DNA from 2 places in the Butyricicoccus sp. OF10-2 genome. Region 1 is predicted to be linked to the other one. Evidence: riboswitches for the same ligand, from Rfam matches in the RefSeq annotation. Region 1 holds a riboswitch; the other holds the start of a gene.
The links. Region 1 has a riboswitch for FMN ahead of ribD (bifunctional diaminohydroxyphosphoribosylaminopyrimidine deaminase/5-amino-6-(5-phosphoribosylamino)uracil reductase RibD). Riboswitches for the same ligand answer to the same signal wherever they lie in the genome.

Region 1 (10,742 bases):
TTATTATATCCTTTTTGCCCTGTAAAGTAAAGCGGGCATATGACGGTTTTTCACGATTTTTGCCGCATGCGTGTTATGCAATCCGTGCAAACGGCTGTCACGAAACCAGCCTCTGACAGATAGAAAAATCCGCAGACGTTCCCGTCTGCGGATTTTTCATTTGGAAATGAGGAATGAATGATGGTGGCATATTGAGGTTCTGCGGAGCCGTCCGGTATTTTTCCGGTGCCCCTTCGCTTTTGTTGTACTCAATTTACCATCGTGCGGCCGCAATGTCAATGCGTGCAAATGAATCTTAACACACTCTTAACTGCTGTGCGGTCGAATGCCGTCAGGTCTCGTCGAGCGACACCCATTCGGTATCGCCGGTGTGGAAAAAGTACAGCACGCAGGCACGGACCGGTCTGCCGTAAATCTCATGCACAGCACGCGCGTAGGCGGCCAGCTGCGGACGGTACTGCTCGGCTCTCTCGACCGCACCACCCTTCTTGATGCGGTCGGTCTTGAAATCAAGGATAACAAAGCCGTCCCCGGTTTCGATCAGGCAGTCGATAACGCCCTGCAGGAGCACGTTTTCCTCGGGTGCATCCGCCGCGACCGGAAAATACGCTTGCACCGGAACAAGCACGGAGAACTTGAACTCACGCCGCACCTTGTTTTCCGCCATAAAGGTTTTGTACAGGTCGGAGGCGAAAAACCGTTCGATCTTGCGTTTATCCACAGCATACGCCTGTTCTGTGGACAAAATCTTCTTTTCCGCCAAACGATTCAGCTCGTTTTCCACGCCGTTCGGCGCACAGGCGGCGTCAAAGTCGCAGAACTGCATGAACAGGTGGTGTGCTGTACCGACCTCGGCAGGCGTCAGCTTCTTTTCTCCCTGCTCGAACAGCGGCGCGCGCAGCTGCACCTCCTTTCGCGGAGGCGGTGTCTGCTCGGCGGCCTCGTCTGCGCGGTAGCCGCGGCCGACACCGGTGGCGGTCAGCTTGCTCGGCAGATCCGCGAGGTAAGCATGCGGGTAGTCGAAGTGCGGCTGCACGGTGCAGTCGCCGGTCTCCCTGTCCTCGAAACGCAGGATTTCAGTTTCCTGCGGCTGCAGGTCGCTCGGATAATACACCTTGAGTGTGAATGCGTCATTGTCCGTGCCGTGCTCGGGCACCTCAGGCGCATACTCCTCGCGGAACGCACGCGCGCACGGATGCCGCAGCAGCGGTGTCAGAATCCACGCAAGCGGCGTGCGCGCCGCGCCCATGGCGTACTGCGGCAGCTCATCGAGCGATGCCAGCAGCGACCATTTTTTCAGCGAATTCCGCAGGCTGCCGGTGGCTGCCGTCAGAATCAGTTTTTCCTTGGCGCGCGTCATCGCTACATATAATACGCGCAGCTCTTCGGATATCATCTCGCGGCGCATCTGCACCGAGACCGCAATGCGCTCGGCGGTGTCGTACTGCACACCGCGGTCACGGTCGCGGCACTTGCTGCCGAAGCCGAGGTTCTGGTGCACGAGCACCGGCTCCTTGAGGTCGCTGTCGTTGAACTGCTTGGCGCAGTCCGCCACGATAACAACCGGAAATTCCAGTCCCTTGGACTTGTGGATGGACAGAATGCGGACCGCACCGCCGGTGGCCTCGGCGCCGACCGTCTGGAAATCCTCGCCCTGTTCGAGCATGCCGCGCAGCAGGCGCACAAAGTCAAACAGGCCGCGGAAGCCCTGTCCCTCAAACGAGCGCGCCCGCTCGAAGAATGTCAGCAGGTTGCTCTGGCGCTGTGCGCCGTTCGGCAGCGCGCCGTACAGGCCGAGTGCACCGGTCTGATCGTAAATCTCCCACAGCAGGCGGTACACCGGCTGATCGCACGCAAAAGTGCGCAGAAAGTCCAGCCGCTGCAGAAAGGTTTCCACCTTCGGGAAATCCGTTCTCGACTGCAAAAGCGCGTCATAATAGCTGATCTTGCGATCCACAAGGCGAATATCTGCCAGTTCCTGCTCGGTGAAGCCGAACAGCGGCGAGCGCATCACACCGATAAGGTCAACGTCCTGCCTCGGATTGTCAATGACGCTGAGCAGCGACACCATTGTGCCGACCTCGGCAGTCTCCAGCAGGCCGCCGCGCTGCTCGGCGCTGGCTGTTACGCCGATACGCTCCAGCTCCGCAATGTAGGTCGGCGCCTTGCTTCTGGGCGAGCGCAGCAGGATTACGATGTCACCCGGCGTGACCGGACGCAGCCTTCCGGTCTGCTTATCCGTCACCGGAAAGCCTTCATCGAGCAGCGCACGAATGCGCTTCGCGGCAAGCCGTGCTTCGAGTTCGGTCTTGTCCGGCGCATCATCGTCCTCGCCGAGTCCGTCCGCGTCCACGAGCAGGACTTCGGTCTTGTACCGCGCATTTCCGGACTCCGGATAGTAGTCCGCGCCGAGGTGCAGCGCCTCCTTGTCCGTGTACACGAGATCGCCCACGGTCTCGCCCATGACGGCGGCAAACAGATAGTTGCACGCGTCCAGCACGGCCGCTCGTGAACGGAAATTCTGCCCGAGCACGACACGGCGCGGCTGCCCGTCAGCGGCGTCTGCCACCTCACCGAAGCTGCGGTATTTCTCAAGGAAAATGGACGGGTCAGCCAGTCGAAAGCCGTAAATGCTCTGCTTGACGTCACCGACCATGAACAGGTTGGTCTCGTCTCTGGAGAGTGCACGGAAGATGGCATCCTGCACGGCGTTGGTGTCCTGATACTCGTCCACCGCAATTTCGGTGAACTGCTCGGACATGGTTTTCGCCAGTGCAGACGGCCTGCCGTCTGTGTACAGCAGACGCACGGCAAAGTGCTCCAAATCGTTGAAATCCGCAGCATTTCTCGCACGTTTCGCTGCCGTAAAGGCATCGTCAAAGGCGTTTACCATGTCAATGAGTGCGAACAGCGCGGGGGCTGTCAGGCCGCGGTCGTACTCCGCTTCTTCTGCGGTGACGGTCAGCCATTTCTCCCGAATGTTATTGGCAACGCCTTCCACTCCTCGCGCATGGCCTTGATCTGCTCGAGGAACGCCTTGTCCTCAAATTTTCTCGCGGCCTTCAGTCGGTCAAACGAAATCGACCGGGCAGCCTTCACGCAGTCATCCCAGCTGCCGCCAAACAGTGCGTCCAGCAGATGCTCGGCCTGATTTAAGTCGCTCGTCAGCGCGGGCAGATAGTTGTCCGCCAGCTCATCAATGCCGGTCAATTCATCCACAGCCATGTGCAGAAATGCCGCACCGTGCTGTGCCGCCGACTTCGCCTGCTCGCGCAGAACACGGCCGTGCGGCGTGTCCATGCCGCGCGTGTACAATCCGGCGCGCACATCCTCGAGGAACGCCCGCGGATCAGGATGCGCCTGAATCTTCTCGTAGGTGCCGAGAATGACCTCGCCCAGCTTTTTATCGTCGCGCCCCGCCGTCAGCAGGTCGCAGAGCGCGAAAAACTTCTCATCCGCCTGCTCGTAGGCCGTGTCGAGCACTTCTTCGAGCACCTCGGCGCGAAGCAGCTTGCCCTCGTTTTCGTCCATCAGGCGGAAGTCGGGTGCAATACCGAGCACTGCCGCCTGCTCGCGCGCGAGCGACAGACACAGCGCGTGCACGGTCGTGATTTTCGCGCGGTGCACGAGGAACAGCTGCCGCCGCAGACGGGTATCCCGCGGTTTGCGGCTACAGCCGCACCAAGGGCCGCACCGATTCGCTCACGCATTTCGGCTGCCGCTGCGCTGGTAAAGGTAACCAGCAGCAGGCGGTCGATATCGACCGGATCGTTCTCGTCCGTCAGCCGCCGGAGCACACGCTCGGTCAGTACGGCCGTCTTGCCCGAGCCGGCTGCCGCCGAAACCAGCAGTGCACCGCCGCGATCGTCGATCGCGGTCTGCTGATCAGGTGTCCACTTCGGCATTGTCGTCCCCTCCTAACTGCTCCCAGAATTCCTTGTCCTTGATGTTTTTCAGCCAGCGCACCTTGTCTCCGGCGGTCTCATCGAACCGGCAGGCTGCCCGGAAATCACACCATTCGCAGTAGCTGCGGTCGGTCTTGCGCGGGTTGGCTTCAATGCTGCCGTTTCGCAGAGCCTGTCCCATTTCGAGTAGCTTTTTCTGCGTATAGCGTGCCAGTCTGCCGAATTTCGCCAGATCAGCTACCGCAGACTTGGCGGCAAGCGTCGCTCGTCCTCGCCCTTCCTTGTCTTGATAGAGACCGGAATAAACCGTCCGTCACCTTCCAGACCGTGCTCCATCGCCTCGAGCAGCGACATATCGTCGCTCAGCAGACCCGAACGCCGCAGCGCCTTGTCGCGCAGGATGCGCAGCCCGTCCTCGTCCGTGTCGCGCGCCGCATCCGGCAGCTCATCGCGTACCGGAACATACAGCACGCCTGCCGGTACGATTTCGTTCAGCTCGGCGGTCAGGCGGGCACGATAGCGGTCCAGACCCTCCTGCTGCAGCGTGTATAGATAGATGATAAGCTGCATGTTGAGTCCGTACCAGATGTCGGACAGCGAAAATGACTTTTTGCCGCTTTTGTAGTCCATAACGCGCAGATAGAGACGACCGTTTTTGATGTAGCCGTCCACGCGGTCCACCTTGCCGGAGAGTGAAACCGACACATCGCCGTCCTCGCACTGCACGGGCGGCAGGTCGCCGCTGCGCGAGAAGTCCAGCTCATAGTCAATCGGCGCAAAGTCGGATACGCGCAGTTCTTCGATCACGTTGTCGAGGATCTGCTCCACGGCGCGCACCAGTCGGCGGAACAGGTATTGGAAGCGCGCGGTTTTATTCTCCAGGCCGCCAAGCTCCTCCGCGACATACTGCCGTACCGCTTCACGGCAGGCTTTCCGCACGGTCGGCTGATCGGCATGGGCGGCGCCGCCCTCGCACTTTCCAAGGGTATCCAGCGCATGCTCGAGCACATAGTGGATGAACGTGCCGGTCGAGAGCGCATCAAACCTCGCCACGCGGCGCGGCTTGGCCTTGAGGCCGTACTGCATAAAGAACGCAAACCGGCAGGAATAGAACGTATCCACGCGCGAAGCGGTCAGATTAAGACTTTTTCCGTACAAGCCGTCAATCGTGTGCGGACTGCTCAGCGGTCCTCTGCCGCGCCGCTGCGCCTGCGCGTTTTTGACTCGCTCATCATCCTTATAGTAGTCATAGGCGGCCCGCACAGCGGCTGTCCGGTCGCCCGAAAGATACGCGCACGCAAGTTCGACCGCCGGTCGTTCCGCCTGCAGGCGGTCGCGCACGGTCTCCGTCCGGTGGGTGGAAAACGGCACATCCGGCAGCAGCTCCCGCACTGTGTTCACGAAGTAGGACGGCCGCGTTTCACCGCCGCCTGCGTCGATGGTGTGATACGTCAGCAGCAGCTCGTCTGTCGGGCACGCGAGTGCCCGATAGAGCGTTTCCTGCTCCATCAGCAGGCGTTCCTCGCCGTAGGCTTTGAGTTCCACGCCGAGCGCATCCATTTTGTCGCGGTCCATGTCACTCAGCAGCGAGGTCGAGGACGGGGTTTTCGGTATCAGGCCGTCGTTAACGCCCAGCAGGATGACATATTTCGCATTTTCCGTACACGCACGCTCGATGTTGCCGCAGGTCACGCGGTCGAGCGAAACCGGAATCGTACCCACATCGTACTCGCCGAGCACCAGCCGGAACAGCTGCGCGAAACGGTCGAGCGTCAGCGGCATATCCCCGCACACCCACGCGAACTGCTCCATCGCAGAAACCAGGATTTCCCACAGCTGGCGGTACTCGTCGGCCAGCTGCAGACGCCCCGCCTGCTCGTGTCCGGCGGCGCGGTCGGTCATGCGCTGCGGCGCGTCCACCGCGAGAAGGAATGCATAGAGCGCACGCACGCAGTCACCTGCAGGCTGCTCACCTGCAAGTGCCTCGCGCAGTGCGGAGAACGGCGCGATTGCCCGTTTGCGGAGTGTGTTCAGTTCGGCAAGCTGCGCCTTCGCATTCTCGTCGATGGACAGACCATAGCCGTCCGGATGCTCGGTCCACTCGCGTTCCCATGCTCCGCCGCGGACGTTCCAGGTGAGCACATAGTTCTCTAATTTATCAATTTCGTCCCAATCCAAGCCCGCAAGTCCGGTCTTGAGACAGGAGACAGATCTTCATATCGGAAGTGATTTCGTACCGCCTCGAGTGCATTTGTGACCAGCGCCATCGGCGGACGGGACAGCAGATCCGGCTTTTCCGCGAGGAACACCGGAATGTCGTACCGCGCCATCGCCATTGCGAGAAACGCGCTGTACGGCTCGATATCGCGTGCCGCAACCACAAAATCGCGGCAGCGCGCGCCTTCGTCCCGCACCTTGCGCCGAATGTAAGCCGCCGCGTGCTCGCACTCGTCAAACGGCGAAGCCGCCTCGTACAAACGAACGCCAGCCGCGCTCTCCTGCGGGGTGCGCACCGGCAGCAGGCTTTCGCGTTCGAGCGCAGCCAGTCCCGCCGGTCGAGCCACCTTGCTTTCGCCCAGTTCGATGCGCTCGACCATCTGGTTATGATGCTTTGCCATCCGGGTTAATCTCTGCACTGTTTTACAGCCGGTAAGGAAAATCTCCGGGTAATCCGTATCACAGGTTACCGCCGCAGAGAGCGGCACACCCGCTGCCAGCATGGCATCGACCACTGCACTTTCCTGCACGGTAAAGCCGAGAAAACCATCCAGATAGACCGCTGCACCGTCCAGCGTGTGGCTTTCTGCCAGGCGGTCGCGCAAATGTGTCAGACGGTCTCTCGGGTCGGGCAGGGACTCCTCGCACAGGCGCTCGTAGGCTGTTAAAATCTGTGCAAGATCGGATAATTTTTCTGCAAGTACCGCGTCCTCACTTTCCTCGGCAGCCGCAAACAGCGTCTCCGGTGCGACCGCACAGGTTTTGCACTCGTCGATCAGCCGCAGCGCCTCCTGCAGCAGCTCCGGCTTGTCTGCCAGACCCTTCCACGCACTCAGCCCCCCCTGCACACGGCGTGCCGCCTCCTGCAAGGTCAAAAGCTGACCTGCCGGCGTCAGCATCTGCTGTGCCAGTCCGCCGACCTCAGAGAACACACGGTCAGCCAATCGCGAGAACGTCAGCACCTCGGCCGTGCGTGCGCCGTGGTTGTGCGTGGCTGCGGCAAGCCGCCGCTCCATCAGGTGCGAGTTCAGCTCGGGCACGAGCAGAATCTGCCGTCCCTCTCCCCTTTCACTCAGCGCCGCGATCTCCCGCAGGATGGCCGTTGTCTTGCCGCTTCCCGCTCGTCCGGTCCAGATCCGCATGGCACACTCTCCTTTCGTTTCATAGCTATTTGATTATAGCACAACCGGAGCAAATTGAAAATTGGTAATGGAAAACGGAAAATTATCAATAACAACCGTATGGTCATTTTATATTTTCTGTGCGTTATCAGCGTATTTTCCAGTCTTTTTCGAACTTTTACAGCGTTTTGTTTGCATTCACATATTCTGTAAAATTATTTTTTCAAAAAACTCTTGCATTTTTCTCCGCTTGGGACTATACTTTCCTCAGGCGGAACAATAAAGGCTCTGCCCCGCAAAACCAAATATTTGATTCTTCAGGCAGGGTGCAATTCCCTACCGGCGGTACAGCCCGCGAGCGGATGCCATTCGGCGGAAGCATGATTCGGTGAAATTCCGAGGCCGACAGTATAGTCTGGATAAAAGAAGAATGCGCGGAAAGATTTTCCGTTGTTTGCTGTTCTGAAATGCCGATTCGGTGTTTCAGACTTTTTATTTTCACAATGCTTTTTTCAGCGTCCCGAAGATTCTGTCTTTGGGACGTTTTTTTGGCTGTCGCCAAACTATCGTGAAATTTTCTACAGAATTATTATATCAGGTGATTCTATGCAGGAGCAAAAACAGGAATATATGCGTCAGGCGTTGGCGCTGGCCCAGCGCGGAGCCGGTCACGTCAATCCGAATCCGATGGTCGGCTGCGTCATCGTCAAGGACGGAAAAATCATCGGTGAAGGCTGGCACGAGCACATCGGCGGCCTGCATGCCGAGCGCAACGCGTTCGCGCACTGCACCGAGGACTGCACAGGCGCAGACCTGTACGTCACGCTCGAGCCGTGCTGCCACTGGGGACGCACGCCGCCGTGCACAGACGCAGTCATCGAGCACAAGATCGGCCGCGTGTTCGTCGGCTGCCTCGACCCGAACCCGCTGGTAGCCGGCAAAGGCGCACAGATCCTGCGCGACGCAGGCATTGAAGTCGAGACCGGCGTGTGCGAGGACGAATGCCGCCGCGTGAATGAAGTCTTCTTTCACTACATCACGCACAAAACGCCGTTTGTGACGCTCAAGTACGCGATGACGCTGGACGGCAAAATCGCCGCGCACACAGGCGACAGCCGCTGGGTTACCGGCGAGACCGCCCGCCGTAATGTACACGAAACGCGCAACCGGCTGCCCGCCATCATGGTCGGCATCGGCACCGTGCTTGAGGACGATCCGCTGCTCACCTGCCGCATTGACGGCGGGCGCGATCCGATCCGCATAATCTGCGACAGCCGCGCACGCACGCCGATCGACAGCAGAATCGTACAGACGGCAAACAAAATCCCGACCTATATCGCGGTCGTCGGTCGAAATGAGCGCACCGCTGAACTGGAACGGCACGGTGTACACATTCTCGAATGCAAAACGAAAGACGAGCGCGTAGACCTTGCCGACCTGATGCACCAGCTCGGCGCACTCGGCATCGACGGCATATTGCTTGAAGGCGGTTCGGCACTTGCGTTCTCCGCGCTGCAGGCCGGTGTGGTGCACCGCGTGCAGGCGTACATCGCCCCGAAAATCATCGGCGGTGCAGGCGCAAAAAGTCCGGTCGGAGGTCTGGGATTTGACAAGATGGTGCAGGCGCTTCCGCTGAAGGACGTGACCTGCACGCCGATGGGCGAAGATTTCCTGCTTGAAGGGAGATTGTAATGTTTACTGGACTTATCGAAGAAATCGGTACGGTGCGGCGCATCGAGCGCGGCGCAAAGGGCGCTCGGCTGACGATTGCGGCAGATACCGTGCTGGAAAATACCAAAATCGGCGACAGCATTGCCACGAACGGCGTATGTCTGACCGTGGTCGCGCTGACGGATGACAGCTTCAGCGCCGACGTGATGGCGGAGAGCCTGCGGCGTTCCGCGCTCGGCAGTCTGCAGAGCGGCTCGCTGGTCAATCTGGAGCGCGCGATGCCTGCCGACGGACGGTTCGGCGGTCATATCGTATCCGGCCATATCGACGGCACCGGCTCGGTTCTCTCGCAGCGGCGCGAGGACAACGCCGTGTGGGTGACGATCAAAACACCGGCTCCCCTGCTCCGGTACATCGTCGAAAAAGGCTCGATCGCCATTGATGGCGTCAGCCTTACCGTGGCGGCTGTGACGGACACCGACTTTTCGGTCTCCATCATCCCGCACACCGGCGCACAGACCATTCTGCTCGGCAAAAAGCCGGGCGAGCCGGTCAACCTCGAATGCGATGTGATCGGCAAATACGTTGAAAAAATGCTCACGCCGCACAAATCCAGCGGTATTACAATGGATTTTCTTGCACAACACGGATTTTAACGGAGGTTTTCTTTTATGGAATATCAGTTCAATACAGTTGAAGAAGCGCTCGAAGAACTTCGCGCCGGACACCTCATCCTCACCATCGACGACCCGGACCGCGAGAACGAGGGCGACCTCATCTGCGCCGCACAGTTCGCCACGACCGAAAACGTCAACTTCATGGCGACCCATGCCAAGGGCCTGATCTGCACACCGATGAGTGAGCAGGTTGCGCTCCGTCTCGGTCTGGAGCAGATGGTAAAGGTCAACACGGACAACCACCACACCGCGTTCACGGTCTCCATCGACCATGTGGACACCACGACCGGCATTTCCGCCGAGGAACGCGGCTTTACCTGCCGCAAATGTGCGGATATCCACACCAAGCCGGAGGAGCTCCGCCGTCCGGGACACGTTTTCCCGCTTGTTGCACGCCGCGGCGGTGTGCTGACCCGCAACGGCCACACCGAGGCGACTGTCGATCTGTGCCGTCTGGCCGGACTCGAGCAGTGCGGTCTGTGCTGTGAGATCATGCGCGATGACGGCACGATGATGCGCACGCCCGAGCTGATGGAGAAGGCCAAAGAATGGGGTCTCAAGATCATCACCATCAAGGACCTGCAGGACTACTGCCGCCGTCATGATAAGCACGTTGTCCGCGAAGCTTGTGCGAAAATGCCCACCCGTTTCGGTGAGTTCCGCATCTACGGCTACGTCAACGACCTGACCGGCGAGCACCATGTTGCGCTCGTCAAGGGCGAGATCGGCGATGGCAAGAACCTGCTCTGCCGCGTACACTCCGAGTGCCTGACCGGCGACGTGTTCGGTTCCCGCCGGTGCGACTGCGGTCAGCAGCTGGCGGCAGCCATGCAGCAGATTGACAAGGAAGGACGCGGCGTGCTGCTCTATATGCGCCAGGAAGGCCGCGGAATCGGTCTGATCAACAAGCTGAAGGCGTATGAGCTGCAGGAAAAGGGCTTCGATACAGTCGAGGCAAACGTAAAGCTCGGCTTTGCGCCCGACCTGCGTGAATACTGGATCGGCGCTCAGATTCTGCAGGACCTCGGCGCAAAGGAGCTGCGCCTGCTGACCAATAATCCGGAGAAGATTTACGGTCTGGACGGTTTTGGTGTAGAGATCACCGAGCGCGTGCCGATCGAGATCGCACCGCAGAAGGACGACGCGTTCTA
Region 2 (10,742 bases), on a different contig from region 1:
AGGGTGTGTCCTTTGAGACCGCCATCATCGAGCGGTATCGCCGCCGGGAGAGCAGCGTGGAGGAGGCCCTCATCGAGATGTACCTGGCAGGCGTGTTTCCGTGCACCGGGTAGAGGACATCACCGAGACCCTGTGGGGCAGCAAGGTTTCACCCGCTACCATCAGCGAGTTGAACAAGAAAGCCTACGTCCACATCGAGGACTGGCGCAACCGCCCCTTGCAGGGCGGGCGCTATCCGTATGTCTACGTGGACGGCATCTATCTGCGCCGCAACTGGGGCGGAGAGTATGAAAATGTAGCCATTCTGGTGGCAATCGCCGTGAATGATGACGGTTTCCATGAGGTTTTAGGCGCCGCCGAGGGAATGAAAGAGGATAAGGCCAGCTAGGTCAGCTTCTTTCAGTGGCTCCGCGGACGCGGCTTGGACGGCGTAAAACTCATCGTCGGCGACAAGTGCATGGGGATGCTGGAGACCGTGGGCGAGGTGTTCCCGGACGCCAAATACCAGCGCTGCACAGTGCATTTCTATCGCAATGTTTTCTCTGTTGTGCCTAAATCCAAGGTCAAAATTGTGGTAAAAAATGCTCAAGGCGATCCACGCCCGGGAGAGCAAACAGACATCCCGCGAGAAGGCTAAAGAAGTCGTTGCCGAACTGCGCGCCATGAAGCTGAAGGAGGCTGCCAAGAAGGTCGAGGACGGCATTGAGGAGACGCTAACCTACTGCGATTTTCCCAGTGAGCATTGGACGCGCATCCGCACCAACAATGTGATCAAGCGGCTGAATTGTGAAATCCGCCGCAGAACCCGCGTGGTGGGAACATTCCCTGACGGCAACTCTGCTCTGATGCTGGTCTTCGCTCGGCTTCGCCATGTGGCGGGCACGCAGTGGGGCAGAAAAAATATATGAACATGAAGTACTCGGAGGCGGCGCTGGACGACGCCTTCATTGCCGGCTGACTTCACTCAGCCGGAGAACCTGCAAACAATTTTGCGCACAAATCTTGACGGGACCGAGTCTATTAGATGCACGCATGTGATATAATCTTGGCCACGCATTTTGTCAATTCGTATACAGATCTTTGTCGAAATCATAGATGTTACCGCACTGTTTGCGATTATTGAACAAAAAGGTGCTCTCCGTTTGCTGGAGAGCACCTCGTTTTTTACTTAGCCGACACGCTGTCTGGAGTGGTGCAATTCGATCTGCTTGGACTTGATGAACACGCTCAGTTTCTTGTAGGCAAGCATGGTAATCGCAGTCAGGATTGCGCCTTTGATGAGATTGAACGGCAGAACGCCGAGCAGCAGATAGCCCTGCATGCCGGTCACATACGGGTTGATCGCGTTGCATGCATCAAAGATAGCCTGCAGCGGCATAACCTGCGAATAAAACGGAATGATAAGAAAATAGTTGGTCAACATGCCGACACACGCCATAGCAACCGAGCCAGCTGCACAGCCGAGGACAGCCATCTTGCGGCTCTTGTGACCGCGGTACAGCAGCACGGCAATAACAACGAGCGTGGAAAGCATCAGGAAATCTGCGACCTCACCGGAGCCGCCGGTCTGGGTCTGGGTCAGATGAATGATGTCCTTGATGCCGATCATCGTGATCGCCGGAGCGATGCCGAAAATAAACGCACCGATGAGCACGACTGCACCGGACAGATCCACCTTGAGGAACGGCGGCATGAACGGAATCGGAAATTCAAAGTACATCAGTACGGTTGCGATAGCCGCGAAAATTGCGGTGTAGGTGATCTTGCTGGTTTTGGTCATTGCTGTTTTCTCCCTTTCAGGAGTCCTGTTCCATAAATAAAACAAACCCCTGGATTGCTCCAGAGGCATACAGACGTAGCGATAGGTACATCTGTTTCTCTCATCCGGACTATAACCGTCGGTTGGGATTCTAACCCATCATGCCTTGCGGCTCGCAGACTATCAGGCTCGAAGCCTGTATACTGCCGGTGGAGACTTTCACTCCGCCCTGAAACAGAACTGATTTATTTATATTGCTATTATAGTCACCAGTAAAGGACTTGTCAACACTTCAGCAAGAAAAAACATAAAAGCCGCCTTCCCTTGCGAAAGCGGCTTTTTATCAGAAATCAGTCTTCCTTGCTGCTCATCAGAGTAACCATAACGGCCTTCTGTGCGTGCAGGCGGTTTTCTGCTTCCTCGAAAATTTCGTTTGCGTGCTCCTCGAACACCTTGGTGGTGATCTCCTGCTCACGGTAGGCCGGCAGGCAGTGCTGCACCATGCAGCCCGGCTTTGCAGCAGCCAGCAGCTCATCATTGACCTGATAGCCCTGGAATGCCTTCATGCGGACTTCCTTCTCGGCTTCCTGTCCCATGGACGCCCATGTATCAGTGATAACAACGTCTGCGTTCTCAGCAGCCTTCATCGGGTCATCGGTGATGAAGAAGTTCGGGTTCGGCTCTGCGAATGCCATAACCTCAGCGTCCGGACGGTAGTCCACCGGCGTTGCGATGGAAACCCTCATGCCGGTCTTGAGGCCGCCGACGATCAGCGAGTTTGCCATGTTGTTGCCGTCGCCAATGTAGCACATCTTGAGACCCTCAAGAACGGCAAACTTCTCACGGATGGTCATGAGGTCCGCCAGAACCTGACACGGATGGCAGAAATCAGTCAGACCGTTGATGATCGGAATAGAGCCGTAGTTTGCCAGATCCTCTACTTCCTTCTGCTCATAGGTGCGGATCATGATGCCGTCCAGATAGCGGCTCAGCACGCGGGCCGTATCCTGTACCGGTTCGCCGCGGCCAATCTGCAGATCACGGTTGGACAGGAACAGCGCCTGACCGCCCAGCTGATACATGCCGGTCTCGAAGGAAACGCGGGTACGGGTGGAGGACTTCTGGAAGATCATGCCAAGGCTCTTGCCTTCCAGGTGACGATGGGAAATGTTGTGCTTTCTCTCATACTTGAGCTGATCCGCCAGATCGAGCAGACCGATGATCTCCTCGGTGGAGCAGTCAAGCAGCTTCAGTAAATGCTTCATTGTAATAAACCCTTTCTGCAAATTAGCAATGAATAATTAGTAGTTAGTAATTATTTGGGTGCTGCTGCACCAGTACGATAATCACGTTAATTACTAATTGTCAAGACCTTTGATTAAAATACCTTTGCCATGATAGCGAGTGCTTCATCCATTTCTTCCTTCGAAATGGTGAGCGGCGGGAGCAGACGAACGGCATTTTTGCCGGCGGTGATCGCCAGAACGCCGTTTTCGATCAGCTTATTGGCAAACACGGAGTGCTTTCCTTCCTCAACGATGATGCCGAGCATGAGACCCATGCCGCGCACGCCCTTGATATTCGGCGAGCCAAGGGACAGGATGCCGTTGCGAAGGTACTCGCCCTTTTCGCGCACTTTCATCAGGAACTGGCCGTCACCGACAGTATCGAGCACGACGTTTGCTGCGGAGCAGACAATCGGCGTACCGCCGAAGGTGGTCGCGTGCGTGCCCGGCGTCAGGACGTTGCAGCAGGTATCCGCCGCCATGACAGCGCCGATCGGCATGCCGCCGCCAAGACCCTTTGCCATAGTGACAACGTCCGGCTTGATATCGTACTGCTGGAAGGCAAACAGGCTGCCGGTACGACCGATACCGGTCTGCACCTCGTCGATGATAAGCAGCATATCCTTCTCGCGGCAGAGCTTCTCTACCTCCTTGACGAACTCGCGGTCAAGCGGCAGAACACCGCCCTCGCCCTGAATCAGCTCCATCATGATGGCGCAGGTCATATCATCCGCCTTTGCGCGTACCGATTTGATGTCGTTGGCAACCGCGTAATCAAAGCCCTCGGTAAACGGGAAGAAATAGTTGTGGAAACGCTCCTGACCGGTGGCCTTCAGCGTGGTTACGGTACGTCCGTGGAAGGAATTGATGAGCGTCAGCACCTTGAAGCGGCCCTCACCATACTTGTCGAACGAGTACTTGCGCGCCAGCTTGATGGCACCCTCGTTTGCCTCAGCGCCCGAGTTGGCAAAGAATACCTTGCCACCCAGATGTGTCTTTTCTACCAGCTTCTTGGCAACCTGAACCATCGGCTCGGTGGTGAACAGGTTGGAAACATGCATCAGCTTGTGCGCCTGCTTATCGATCGCGTCAATGATTGCCGGATTGGCATAACCCAGACAGTTTACACCGATGCCGGAAGCAAGGTCGATGTACTTCTTGCCCTCAACGTCCCACAGGGTCGCACCCTCGCCGTGGTCCAGTGCAATCGGGAAACGGCCATAGGTGTTCATTACATATTTATTTTCTTCGCTTTTTAATTCATTGTAAGTCATAGGGTATCACCTTTTATCGGAGATACGGAGCGAATCATTCTCCATTCTCCATTTTCAATTCTCAATTACTGAAACATAGTGCCTGCGCCGACCTTGGAAAGCAGCTCGATCAGAATCGAATGCTTGACACGGCCATCCAGAATGGTGGCACGCTCAACGCCCTTGCGGACTGCCTCAACACAGCAGTCTACCTTGGGGATCATGCCGCCCTTGATGATGCCGTCGCGCACCAGCTTCGGCACCTCGGACACCTTGAGACGGTGAATGACACTGTCCGGATCGTTAATGTCCTGCATCAGACCGCGTACGTCGGTCAGCAGAATCAGCTTTTTTGCACCGAGTGCAACTGCCAGCTTGCTGGCTGCTGTATCAGCGTTGATGTTGTAGTTGGTTTCATCGTCGATGCCCTGTGCAACGGTCGAAACGACCGGAATATAGCCCTGCTGCAGCACATCGATAACCGGAGACGGGTCTACGTCCATAATGTCGCCGACGTAGCCGTAATCCGTACCCGAGCGGTCGGTCAGGCGCTTCGCCTGAAACAGGCCGCCGTCCATGCCGCCGAGACCGATGCCGCGGCCGCCTGCCTTCTCGATCAGGGTTACAAGGTCCTTGTTGACCTTGCCGCACAGCACCATCTGGACGATATCCATGGTTTCACGATCGGTGTAGCGCAGACCGTTGACAAACTTGCTCTCCTTGCCGATCTTTCCCAGCATTTCATTGATTTCCGGGCCGCCGCCGTGTACGATAACGACCTTGACGCCGACCAGATTGAGCAGTACCAGATCGTGGATGACCGCGTCCTTCAGCTCCTCATTGATCATTGCGTTGCCGCCGTATTTTACAACAACGGTCTGACCGTAATATTCCTGAATATACGGAAGCGCTTCGACCAGAATATTGGCACGCAGCTCCGCATCAAGTTGAGTATCCATACTAATTCGTTCCTTTATCGGGAGTTTTCTTCGTTTTTAAGAATCAAGTTCTGTAATCACCGTTGATCTTAACGTAGTCGTAAGTAAGGTCGCAGCCCCATGCAGTAGCGCTGTCCTCGCCCTCATTTACATCAACCGCAATGGTAACCTCGTTCTCGGAGAGCACCTTCTTCGCCAGATCTTCATCAAAATCCAGAGCAGCACCCTTGTCGCAGACTGCTACGCTGCCTGCTGCGGACTCGAACGCCACAGAAACGTACTCCGGACGGAACGGTGCCTTGGAATAACCCATTGCACACAGCACGCGTCCCCAGTTTGCATCTGCGCCGAACATGGCCGCCTTGACAAGATTGGAGCCGACAACAGCCTTGGCCAGTCGCTCAGCTGCTTCCTCGGAGCGGGAGTTCTTAACGGTGCAGGTAACCAGCTTGGTTGCGCCTTCGCCGTCTGCGGCGATCTGGCGTGCCAGGCGGGTGTTGATCTCGTTGAGCGCCTTGCAGAACGCCTGATATTCCTCGTCCTGCCACTCGATGAGTGTATTGCCTGCCATGCCGTTTGCGAGCACGATGCACATATCGTTGGTGGAGGTGTCGCCGTCAACCGTTACACGGTTGTAGGTCTTCTTTACGTTCTCCTGAAGTGCATCAGTCAGCATTTCATGCGTGATGGCGCAGTCGGTCGTGATGAAGGACAGCATAGTGCCCATGTTTGGATGAATCATGCCGCTGCCCTTGCAGATGCCGCCGATACGGCAGGTCTTGCCGCCGATGGTGAACTCAACAGCCGCCGTCTTGGGCTTGGTATCGGTGGTCATGATGGCGCGATTTGCCTTCTCGGAGGCGTTGTCCTCCAGAACCAGTTCCGGCAAGTGCTCCTCGATGCACTCGATGTTGAGGCGCTGACCGATCACACCGGTGGATGCAACGGCAACATCGGTTTCGGCTACGCCGAGCAGCTTGGCCGCTGCCTGCGCCATACGGCGAGCGTTCTCCATACCGTCCGGTGCACAGGCGTTCGCGTTGCCCGCATTGGCAACGATCGCGCGTGCTACGCCGTCCTCGAGGTGCTCCATGGTAACATACAGCGGAGCCGCCTTGACGCGGTTCATCGTGTAGGTGGCAGCCGCGGTGCATTCGCATTCGCTGAAAATGATTGCGGTATCGTCATTTAAGCGGCTTTCCTTGACGCCGCAGCGCACACTGCCCGCCTTAAAGCCCTTTGCGGCGCAAACGCCGCCTCGATAATTTTCATAATAATTCTCCCTGCTGAAATCAGAGGTTTAAGCCGGTCGTTTCATCCAGACCGAGCATGATATTCATATTCTGCACGGCAGCGCCCGAAGCGCCCTTGCCGAGATTGTCAAACAGTGCGGTGACAATGGTCTGCTCCTCGTGGCCGCAGACGATCAGCTTGAGGCTGTCGTGACCGGCCAGTGTGTTGGCGTAGATCATCGGCTCTTCACCGCCGAACGGCGCCACGGTGACAAGCTGTTGACCCTCGTAGTGCCTGGTGAGCGTCGCATGCACGAGATGTGCATCTACGCCCGGGAGCATAACTGTGGTGGCCATACCCTTGTAAAAGTCACCTACGATTGGCACGAACACCGGCGCCTGCGTCAGACCGCAGATGTAGCCCATCTCCGGCAGGTGCTTATGGTGCAGGTTCAGACCGTAAATGCGCTCGGAATCGTGTCGCGGATCGCGGTTCTCGTCCTGATACTCCGCGATCATTTTCTTGCCGCCGCCGGAGTAACCGGTCAGTGAAGCACAGGTGAGCGCGGTGTCCTCGGCAATGATACCGTTTGCTACCAGTGGGTAAACCGAGGAAATAAATCCGCTTGCGTGGCAGCCCGGATTGGCAACGCGCATGGAGTTCTTGATGGCTTCGCGGTGCGCCTTGGACAGCTCGGCAAAGCCGTAATCCCAGTCCGGGTCGGTGCGATGCGCGGTCGATGCATCGATGACACGGGTGGTATCATTCTCGATGAGCGAGACCGCCTCTTTCGCCGCCGCATCCGGCAGGCACAGGAACGCAATGTCGGCTGCATTGAGGAACTTGCGGCGCTCCTCGGTGTCCTTGCGCTTATCCTCATCGATGAGCAGCAGCTCGATGTCGTCGCGGCCGCCGAGGCGCTCGTAAATCTGGAGGCCGGTTGTGCCCTCTTTGCCGTCGATGTAAATTTTAGGCTTCATCGTCCTCAACCTCCGCGATGAACTTGTCAATTTTATCAATCTGGCGGGTTACTTCCTGCGGAGCCGGGCCGCCGATGACCTTACGCTCAGCAACACAGGTGCGCAGGTCGAGTGCGTCGTATACGTCGTCGCCGAACTTGTTGGAAATTGCTGCAAAGTCGCGCATGGTCATGGTCTCGAGGGTTTCGTCCGCCTTGATACACTGGTTGACCAGACGGCCGACCGTCTTGTACGCATCGCGGAACGGAACACCCTTCTTGGTCAGGTAGTCGGCGCAGTCGGTTGCGTTGATAAAGCCGCGGGAGGCTGCCTTGCGCATGTTGTCGCGGCGCAGCGTCATGGTGGAGAACATCGGCGTGAATACCTCGAGGCACTGCTTTACGGTGTCGATCGCGCCGAATACAGCCTCCTTGTCCTCTTGCATATCCTTGTTATACGCCAGCGGCAGACCCTTGAGTACGGTCAGCATGGTGGTCAGCGCACCGTAAACACGGCCGGTCTTGCCGCGGATCAGCTCGCAGACGTCCGGATTCTTCTTCTGCGGCATGATGGACGAGCCGGTGGAGTACGCATCGTCCAGCTCGACAAACTTAAACTCCCACGAGCACCACGAAATAATTTCCTCGGACAGACGGGACAGGTGCATCATCAGGATGGACAGCGCGGAGAGCAGCTCCACGCAGTAGTCACGGTCGGATACGCCGTCGAGCGAGTTGTCGGTCAGGCGGGCAAAGCCAAGCTGCTCACGAACGAAGTCACGGTCGATGGGATAAGTGGTCGAAGCCAGTGCGCCCGAGCCAAGCGGCATTTCGTCCATGCGCTCGTAGCAGTCCTGCAGGCGGGATACGTCGCGCTTGAGCATGTTGCATACGCCATCATATAATGTGCAAAGGTCGTCGGCTGTGCGCGCTGCAGATGGGTGTAGCCCGGCATAACCGCATCGAGATTCTCACGGCTCTTTACAGTCAGCGCCTTCATAAAGCCAAGGATCAGCTTGATGATCTCCTTGATCTCCTTCTTGACGTACAGACGCATATCGAGTGCAACCTGATCGTTTCTCGAACGGCCGGTGTGCAGACGCTTGCCGGTATCACCGATGCGCTCGGTCAGCAGCTGCTCGACGTTCATATGGATGTCCTCGTAATCGAGCGAGAACTCCACCTTGCCGTCCTCGATATCCTTCAGAATGCCCTTAAGACCCTCAACGATCTTTTCGGCCTCATGCTCCTCGATGATGCCCTGCTTACCCAGCATGGTAGCGTGCGCGATAGAGCCGGTGATATCTTCCTTATATAAACGGCAGTCAAACAGGATGGAAGAGTTAAAGTCGTTTACCACCAGATCAGTTTCCTTCTGGAAACGTCCTGCCCATAATTTTGCCATATTTATGTTACCTCACAAAACACTCATAGGGCGGCACACGACGGGCGTGCCGCCCTATGATTTCTTTTACTTACTTTTCAACAGACGGGAAATGCTCACCGGTCTTCTTGTACAGGATCTGATCGTTCAGTGCACGAACCTTGAGCGGCAGACCGAACAGGTTGATGAAGCCTGCGGAATCTGCCTGATCGTAGCAGTCATCCTCGTTAAAGGTTGCCATATCCTCGGAGTACAGGCTGTACGGAGAGGTTACGGAAGCCGGGATGATGTTGCCCTTGTACAGCTTCAGCTTAACATCGCCGGTAACGGTCTCCTGGGTGGAGTCAACGAATGCGGAGAGTGCCTTGCGCAGCGGCGTGTACCACTGGCCATTGTAAACCAGCTCGCCGAACTTGAGAGCAACCTGATTCTTGTAGTGCGAGGTTTCCTTGTCGAGGGTGATCTCCTCCAGCTTTGCATGTGCTGCATACAGGACCGCACCGCCCGGAGTCTCATAAACACCGCGGCTCTTCATGCCGACCAGACGGTTCTCAACGATATCGAGGATACCGATGCCGTTCTCGCCGCCCAGCTTGTTCAGCTTCTCGATCAGGGCAACGGAATCGAGCTTCTCGCCGTCAACTGTGGTCGGAACGCCCTTCTCGAAATGAATGGTAACATAGGTCGGCTTGTCCGGAGCCATTTCCGGGGAAACGCCCAGCTCGAGGAAGCCCGGCTTGTTGATCGGCGCCTCGTTCGACGGCAGCTCCAGATCCAGACCCTCATGGCTGAGGTGCCACAGATTCTTATCCTTGGAGTAGTTGGTCTCCTTGTTGATCTTCAGCGGAATGTTGTGTGCTTCCGCATACTCGATCTCCTTCTCACGACTGTTCAGCTCCCAGAAACGCCACGGAGCGATAATGTCCATCTGCGGTGCAAATGCATGAATAGCCAGCTCGAAACGAACCTGATCGTTGCCCTTGCCGGTGCAGCCGTGGCAGATCGCGTCAGCGCCTTCCTTCAGCGCGATATCAACAATACGCTTTGCGATGATCGGACGAGCGAACGAGGTTCCCAGCAGGTACTGCTCGTAGGTTGCGCCCGCCTTCATGGTCGGGATGATGTAGTCATCGACGAAGTCCTTGGTCAGATCCTCGATGTACAGCTTGGACGCGCCGGTCTTGAGCGCCTTCTCCTCCAGACCGTCCAGCTCGGTGCCCTGACCGACGTTGCCGGAAACCGCGATAACCTCACAGCCGTAATGCTCCTTCAGCCACGGAATGAGTACCGAAGTATCCAGACCGCCGGAATATGCCAGAACAACTTTGTTATATTTCTTTTCCATGTTTTTCGACCTCGCATTCTGCGTTTTTTTCGATGGTTTTATTATACTACCGCCATACTCATTTGGCAAGCAAAATTTATAATTATTTTACTGATTGCATATTTATGCATACTATGAATTTGAATTTGATAAATAATGCTTGCACTTTCTGTAAAAACGTACTATTATATTATAAATGCACTGTGTCAAGACAGATTGCACGGAATGAATAAAAGCGCACAAAAAATGGTGCGCAAAGGGGCGTTTTTCGCAATGACCGAAAGAAATTTAACCATGCTCACTGACTTTTACGAGTTTACGATGGCGAACGGATACTTCGAAAAGGGTATCGGCAACCGCCGCGCATACTTCGATATGTTCTTCCGCCGTGTACCGGACGGCGGCGGATATGCCATCATGGCAGGCGTGGAACAGCTGATTGAATACTTCAATAACCTGCATTTTTCCGAGGAAGATATTGCATATCTTCGCAGCCGCAAGTGCTTCTCGGAGTCCTTCCTCAATTATCTGCGCGATTTTGAGTTCGAATGCGACGTATGGGCCGTACCCGAGGGTACGCCGGTATTTCCCGGTGAGCCGCTCGTAA

Region 2: linked by a shared signal. The riboswitch ahead of DXB00_RS05320 (ECF transporter S component) and the one ahead of ribD (bifunctional diaminohydroxyphosphoribosylaminopyrimidine deaminase/5-amino-6-(5-phosphoribosylamino)uracil reductase RibD) in region 1 are both predicted to bind FMN.

The regions. Positions count from the first base shown of each region.
Region 1 covers NZ_QUMC01000003.1:119,086-129,827, forward strand. Annotated here, with positions in the region: gene addA (helicase-exonuclease AddAB subunit AddA) at 332-3,001, opposite strand; gene DXB00_RS03095 (UvrD-helicase domain-containing protein) at 2,962-3,627, opposite strand; gene DXB00_RS17620 (UvrD-helicase domain-containing protein) at 3,531-3,905, opposite strand; gene DXB00_RS03105 (hypothetical protein) at 3,886-4,086, opposite strand; gene DXB00_RS03110 (PD-(D/E)XK nuclease family protein) at 4,143-6,083, opposite strand; gene DXB00_RS03115 (PD-(D/E)XK nuclease family protein) at 6,056-7,264, opposite strand; FMN riboswitch at 7,553-7,678, shown strand; gene ribD (bifunctional diaminohydroxyphosphoribosylaminopyrimidine deaminase/5-amino-6-(5-phosphoribosylamino)uracil reductase RibD) at 7,850-8,935, shown strand; gene DXB00_RS03125 (riboflavin synthase) at 8,935-9,570, shown strand; gene DXB00_RS03130 (bifunctional 3,4-dihydroxy-2-butanone-4-phosphate synthase/GTP cyclohydrolase II) at 9,586-10,742, shown strand, end outside.
Region 2 covers NZ_QUMC01000006.1:101,713-112,454, reverse strand. Annotated here, with positions in the region: partial or broken gene DXB00_RS05325 (IS256 family transposase) at 1-958, shown strand, start outside; gene DXB00_RS05320 (ECF transporter S component) at 1,169-1,780, opposite strand; FMN riboswitch at 1,869-2,000, opposite strand; gene argF (ornithine carbamoyltransferase) at 2,110-3,024, opposite strand; gene DXB00_RS05310 (aspartate aminotransferase family protein) at 3,138-4,319, opposite strand; gene argB (acetylglutamate kinase) at 4,385-5,257, opposite strand; partial or broken gene argJ (bifunctional glutamate N-acetyltransferase/amino-acid acetyltransferase ArgJ) at 5,301-6,494, opposite strand; gene argC (N-acetyl-gamma-glutamyl-phosphate reductase) at 6,529-7,449, opposite strand; partial or broken gene argH (argininosuccinate lyase) at 7,439-8,832, opposite strand; gene DXB00_RS05285 (argininosuccinate synthase) at 8,903-10,156, opposite strand; gene DXB00_RS05280 (nicotinate phosphoribosyltransferase) at 10,409-10,742, shown strand, end outside.